2 linked regions of the Chloroflexus aurantiacus J-10-fl genome follow. The protein of the gene in region 1 binds, or shares a complex with, the protein of each later gene. Links are inferred from orthologs where the notes say so. Each region holds a gene or a part of one and is shown on either strand. Other genes may lie near its edges.

Evidence for each region.
Region 2: the proteins of uvrB (region 1) and CAUR_RS06830 are in contact, whole or in part, in a crystal structure (PDB 7EGT), measured with the Thermus thermophilus proteins. The link is inferred for Chloroflexus aurantiacus J-10-fl from one-to-one orthologs. Residues at the interface, in WP_096411307.1 of Thermus thermophilus: Glu23, Leu25, Arg26, Asp27, Gly28, Glu29, Arg30, Phe31, Arg55, Glu326, Asp327, Phe328, Glu379, Ser382, Gln383, His398, Gly400, Arg401; in WP_096412145.1 of Thermus thermophilus: His654, Arg656, Phe657, Gln666, Asp668, Glu669, Lys680, Arg681, Leu682, Ser683, Lys685, Tyr686, Ala687.

The regions. Positions count from the first base shown.
Region 1 is NC_010175.1:1,471,894-1,475,148, forward strand. The notes cover bases 88-3,018. They hold uvrB (excinuclease ABC subunit UvrB), read left to right. Parts: upstream 88-521; coding sequence 522-2,516; downstream 2,517-3,018. Other genes in these bases: CAUR_RS05575 (SIMPL domain-containing protein), read left to right, coding at 88-283; CAUR_RS05585 (nuclease-related domain-containing protein), read left to right, coding at 2,520-3,018. In the rest of the region: more of CAUR_RS05575, read left to right, coding at 1-87; more of CAUR_RS05585, read left to right, coding at 3,019-3,255. UniProt on the Escherichia coli protein: The UvrABC repair system catalyzes the recognition and processing of DNA lesions. A damage recognition complex composed of 2 UvrA and 2 UvrB subunits scans DNA for abnormalities.
Region 2 is NC_010175.1:1,807,790-1,811,132, reverse strand. The notes cover bases 18-3,036. They hold CAUR_RS06830 (ATP-dependent helicase), read left to right. Parts: upstream 18-416; coding sequence 417-2,657; downstream 2,658-3,036. Other genes in these bases: CAUR_RS06825 (LysR family transcriptional regulator), read right to left, coding at 2,644-3,036. Also shown: CAUR_RS06835 (sodium-translocating pyrophosphatase), read left to right, coding at 1-7; more of CAUR_RS06825, read right to left, coding at 3,037-3,343. UniProt on the Escherichia coli protein: A helicase with DNA-dependent ATPase activity. Unwinds DNA duplexes with 3'-5' polarity. Translocates on single-stranded DNA with 3'-5' polarity. Initiates unwinding more efficiently from a nicked substrate than double-stranded DNA.

The sequences.
Region 1 (3,255 bases):
TGTCTACGGGATCAGTTTTGGGGTTAGCGATCCGGAGCGTGTGCTGGCCCAGGCCCGCGAAGCGGCGATTGCCAATGCACGGGCACGTGCCGAGCAGATGGCACGCGCCAGCGGTACGTCACTCGGTCGCGTTCTGTTCATCACCGAGAACATGGGTGCCAGCCCTCTCCCAATCCCGGTGATGGCTCAGGCCAGGCCAGCCGTGGACAGCGTGGCGCCGCCGGTGCAACCCGGCCAGCAGACCTACAGCGCGTCGGTGCAGGTGACGTTTGAGTTGCGCTAACCGTTGTAGATACAGATCGAAGGCTATCCCCCCACCGCCAATATGTCAACGGTGGGGGGATGTTGTTACATTACAATTGTGGCAAATACTTATTCAATCCTGACAACACACCGTTGCTACTTCTGGTATAATAGAAGTAACCCAACCATCGGCGCGGCGTTGTGGCCCTCTCCGCCCTGGAGCGGTGACACAACCCGCGCTGTTGCGTCTCTACACCGCAGAAACACGCGAGCATCGTATGTCATTCCGGATCGAAGCGCCTTATCAGCCCACCGGCGACCAACCGCGTGCCATTGAGCAACTGGTGGCCGGCCTGCGTGCCGGTTACCGTCATCAAACCCTGCTCGGTGCCACCGGAACCGGTAAGACGTTTGTCATGGCGCACATCTTCGCGCAGATGCAGCGCCCAACCCTGGTTCTTGCCCATAATAAAACCCTCGTCTCGCAGCTTTGGGCTGAGTTCCGCGAGTTTCTGCCTGATGCTGCGGTTGAGATGTTTATCTCGTACTACGATGAGTACACGCCCGAAGCCTACGTGCCCTCGAAAGACCTCTACATTGAAAAAGAGGCCAGCATCAACGAAGAGATTGATCGCTTGCGCCACGCCGCAACCCAGGCCCTGCTCAGCCGGCGCGATGTGCTGATCGTGGCGTCAGTATCGGCGATCTTCGGTCTCGGTTCACCGCACGACTACGGGCAAGAGAAGGTCACGCTGCGCGTCGGTGAGGTACGCAACCGCGATAAGCTCATGCGCCAGTTGATCGATTTGCAGTTCGAGCGCAAGGATATGGATTTTCAGCGCGGCACGTTTCGCGTGCGCGGTGATACGCTCGATATTATTCCGGCCAACGCCGAAACCGCGATCCGGGTGGAGTTTTGGGGTGATGAGATTGAGCGGATTGTCGAACTTGATCCGCTCACCGGCGAGGTGTTGTGTAAGCACGCGGTGGTTGAGATTTATCCGGCCAAACACTTCGTTACCACCAAAGAGAAGTTGCAGCTTGCGATTGCCAGCATTCAAGACGAGCTGGCCGAACGGGTGCGCGAACTGGAGGCTGCCGGCAAATTGCTGGAAGCCCAACGGCTGAAGCAACGCACTCTGTACGACATCGAGATGCTCAGTGAGGTAGGCTACTGTAGTGGCATTGAGAACTATTCCCGCCATCTCGATGGCCGGGCGCCCGGCCAGACGCCCTGGACGTTGCTTGACTATTTTCCCGATGATTTTCTGATCTTTATTGACGAGAGCCACATTACGCTTCCGCAGTTGCGCGGGATGTACAACGGTGACCGTCAGCGCAAGCAGACGCTGGTTGATTTCGGTTTTCGCCTGCCCTCAGCGCTCGATAACCGCCCGCTGCGCTTTGAAGAGTTCGAGCAGCATGTCTACCAGGTCATTTATGTCTCGGCGACCCCCGGCCCTTACGAACGCGAGAAGAGCGAGCAGATTGTAGAGCAGATTATTCGGCCAACCGGCCTGCTCGACCCGGAGATCGAGGTGCGGCCAACCCGTGGTCAGATTGATGATCTGCTCGGTGAGATTCGGCGGCGGGTGGAGCGTAAACAGCGCGTGTTGGTGACCACGCTGACCAAGCGCATGGCCGAAGATTTGGCCGACTATCTGAAAGAGATGGGGGTACGCACAATGTACCTCCACGCCGACATTGATACGATTGAGCGGGTGGAGATTCTGCGCGACCTGCGGCTGGGGGTTTACGATGTGGTGGTGGGAATTAACCTGTTGCGCGAGGGGCTTGATCTGCCGGAGGTGAGCCTGGTGGCGATCCTGGACGCGGATAAAGAGGGGTATCTGCGCTCAGAGACCTCACTGATCCAGATCATTGGGCGGGCGGCTCGCCACATTGAGGGCAAGGTGATCATGTACGCCGATACGATCACCCGCTCGATGGAGGCGGCCATCCGCGAGACGCAGCGCCGGCGCGATATTCAGATGGCCCACAACCTGCGCTACAACATCAAACCGCAGGGGATTGCCAAGGGGGTGCGCGATCTGACCGACCGGATTCGCAAGATGGCAGAAGAGCGCGGCGAGTATGTGGCGACGCCAACCACCGCCGTTGCGGTCGATCTGCCCCGCGATGAAGTGCTGAAGTTAATCAAAGACCTGGAAAAGCAGATGAAGCAGGCCGCGAAAGAGCTTGCCTTCGAGAAGGCGGCTGCATTACGCGACCAGATCGTTGAGTTGCGCAAAACACTGGCGCTGAGTGAGTGAAAAATGGCCGTTCAAGTCTGGATTGGCGAGAAACCGGAACACCCCCAGGAACGCCGGGCGATCCTGGGGGTTGCCCAGGCACTCGAAAAACTGGAGGGCCTGTTTCTGATTCTGGCCAATTTCAGCGTCAATGGGCGCAACATCGATCTGGTGATCATCAAACACGATGCGATTGTCATCATCGAACTCAAGCATTGCGACGGTCGGGTCATCGGGAGTGTCAACGGCCCCTGGATCGTCGAAGGGCGCAACGGCGAACAAAAACGGCTCAATCCCGGACGCAAAAATCCGTACAATCAGGTCATCTCCTACTTTCACGCGCTAACCAATTTTCTCAACGAGCATCGGCGGGAGTTCCTCTCGGAACAAAAGGCAAACGATGTTGACTTTCGCACCTGCAAGCGCCTGATCGTCATCGCGCCACGGATTGAAGAGGGTTCACAGCTCGATCTCGACTGGAAGGTGGAGGTGCGCGGGCTTGATGAGTTGCCTGCGTATATGATCACCGAGCGCTCTTCAGAGATTGAGCTGACCGAAGAGGAGATGCTGGCAATCCCGAAACTCCTGCACTGTACGCCGTGGGCTGAACTCAACGAGGTGGTGCAAGAGGAGCGGGCGGCACCGACATCCGCACCGGCCCAACCATGGCTCGTGCGGCTCAGGCAGGCGCTCCAGACCACGACCGGTCGGCTGGCGGTGGTCTTCGCATCAATAGCGCTCTTTCTGTTGCTCTTCTTGC
Region 2 (3,343 bases), 340 kb from region 1 along the record:
TGATTAAACACTTGTCTATGCGATGAATAAACCCCCTGTGCTGAACTGCACAGGGGGTTTTAGTCTGCCGGCTTTTCCACATTGAGGCAGGGTTCCACCTTACCGGCTCGTCGCACCACCGACTACCTCATAGCGCCTCATCTACGTAGCGAACGGATGACATGCTATCCAGCCATCATCCTGGCGGCGCACCTGAGTGCAGATGTGCTGAAGCGATGCTTCTGGGTCAGCGACGACCCACGTGGCGTGTCGCCGGCACACCCGGTAGCACGTTAACACGAAGATTACACCTGGACAATGCTCATTATTGTCAAAAGTTGATATCATCATCAAACAACCCACCTGCCAGCAAAGCAGGTGTGCTATACTGTTCGTGCCTGAATTGTCAGAACGTATTACCAATTCCCAAATCGATCATGACAGGTGATCTTTTAGCTAACCTCAATGAACCCCAGCAACGTGCCGTGACCACCGTTACCGGGCCGGTGCTGGTATTGGCCGGGCCGGGAAGTGGTAAGACTCGTGTGCTTACCCACCGGATCGCCTATCTGATCGCCGAGACGGGGATTGATCCGCTTCAGATACTGGCAGTCACCTTCACCAACAAGGCAGCGCGTGAGATTCGCGAACGTCTGAACCTGCTCGTGGGCGAAACCGTTGCTCATGAGATAACCATCGGTACCTTTCATGCGATTTGTACGCGCTGGCTGCGACGCGATATTGTTCATCTCGGTCGTGAACGTGACTTCGTGATCTACGATAGCGATGATCAAGAACGCCTGATGAAGCGGGTGTTGCGCGAACTGAATCTCAATGAAAAGCAGTATCCGCCGCGCGCTATTCTAGGGGTCATTTCACGAGCCAAAAATGAGCTGGTTGATCCAGAGGCATTTGCTCGCACTGCCCGTAGCTACTTCGACGAGATTGTCGCCCGTTGCTACACACGGTACCAACAGCTCCTGATTGAAAGCAACGCGCTCGACTTCGATGATCTGCTCGTCGAAACGGTGCGCCTGTTCCAGGAACATCCTGCCATCCTTCATCATTACCATCAGCGCTACCGGTTCCTGCTCGTCGATGAGTATCAGGATACGAACCGTGCGCAGTATCTGATCGTGCGTGCTCTTGCCGAACGCGACCGCAATCTGTTTGTGGTCGGGGATGAAGCACAGAGTATCTATGCCTGGCGTGGCGCCGATATTCGTAATATCTTGCAATTTGAACACGATTATCCCGATGCCAGGGTGATTTTGCTCGAACAGAATTATCGCAGCACGCAGGCTATTCTCGATGCTGCGCAGGCGTTGATGCACGCCAGCCCCCAACGCAAATACGCCAAAAACCTCTGGACGGTCAACGGCAAAGGCGAGGCGGTCACGCTGTACGAGGCAAGCGATGAAGAGGACGAAGTCCAGTTTGTCGTTGATGAAATTCTGCGCTTAATCGCGGAAGGAAAGGCTCGTCCCGGCGATTGCGCCATCATGTACCGTACCAATGCGCAGTCCCGTCTGGTTGAAGAGGCTCTCATTCATGCCGGTGTGCCGTACTACGTGGTTGGTGGGGTGCGTTTCTACGAACGCAAAGAGATCAAAGATGTGCTCGCGTATCTCCGGCTGATAGCAAATCCATACGATAGCGTCAGTCTACAACGCATCATCAACTGGCCAGGTCGTGGGATTGGCGAGCGTACCGTTGCGGAGCTGATCGCCTGGGCCAGGACGTTGGGACTACCACTCTATCAGGCGTTGCGCGAGATTGCCGACAATGATGCGATTTCCCATCCCTTTGGTGGACGAGCGCGTACTGCACTGACTGAGTTTTATCGCCTGCTGAGCGAGCTGCATCAGTTGCACGGAATGATGGCGCTGAGTGATCTGATCGATTATCTGCTCAATCGAATCGACGTGCGCGCAACCCTCTACAGCGAATACGATGGCGATGAAGCCGATGATCGCTGGCGCAACGTGCAGGAGTTACGAAATGCGGCCTTGAAGTATGTCAACTTGCCGGTTGAGACTCAACTTACTGCCTTTCTCGAAGAGATTGCTCTGGTTGCCGATGTTGATGCGATTGATCGCAACAGCGATACGGTCACCTGCATCACACTCCATCAGGCGAAAGGGCTTGAGTTTCCCTGTGTCTTTCTGCTAGGGATTGAAGAGGGACTGCTGCCGCATAGCCGGTCGCTGGATAACCGCGACTCGATTGAAGAAGAGCGCCGTCTCCTTTACGTCGGGATGACCCGTGCCCAACGGCGTTTATACCTCTGTCATGCGACAAAACGCACCATGTTCGGTCGCGTGAATATCGGTGCCCGCTCTCGGTTTCTCAACGACATTCCACCGACACTCGTCCAGCAGGTGCATCGTCGTGGTTATCGGGCTATTCCCGCTGTAGCTGGGACAACGTGGCAGTTCCGCACCTCTGGTCAGTCTGAGCAGAACCGACGCACGTCAAGAAACCAGGCTCCGCTTCCCACACCACAAAAAGCCGTTTTCTTCCCTGGACAGCGCGTGCGACACGCCACCTTCGGCGAAGGAATTGTCGTTGACAGCCGCCTGATCGAAGGTGATGAAGAGGTGACCGTCCGTTTTGCTGATCGCGAACGCCGACTATTGGCGAGTTTTGCCCGGCTTGAACAGCTTAGGGACGGATAAAGGTCTCAATTGGCCGCTGGCGCACTTCGTTCACCAGAAACTCGCGCAAGGCACGGGCTGCCGGCGAAGCTGTGCGATCACTCCGCCAGACCAGGCCGAGTGAACGGGTCAGATGTTGGTCAGACACCGTTAGGCGCACGACATCAGTACAACCGGCGACAGCCAGGGCAGGTACCAGCGACACTCCCAATCCGGCGGCCACAAACCGCACCAGGGTTTCCGTTTCCCCGCCCTCCAGCACGGTCTGAGGCGTAAAACCAGCCTCGCGACAGGCCTTTAAGGTTGCTTCGCGCAACTCATAGCTTGATGGGGATAGAATCCAGCGTTCGTGACGCAACTCCGTCATCATCACTTCACTGCGCCGGGCCAGTGGGTGGGTCGTACTGACAATCAGAACCAGCGGCTCGTTCAACAGCGGGGTTACCGTCAACTGTTCATCGGTCACCGGCAGCGCAACAACGGCTAGATCAGTGATACCGGCTTCCAGCAGATCGAGCAGTGACTGTATCCCTGCCTCGTGCAGGCGCAACGTGATACCGGGATACCGCTGATGAAAGATGGTGAGCAGTGGTGGCAAGAGATGGGCACCCACGGTTGGAGGTGCGCCTATGGTAACCCGACCGGCTTTCAAGCCAATGCGCTCGGCCATCGCAGCCCGTGCCTCTTCGACCTGAGCAAGAATGGCC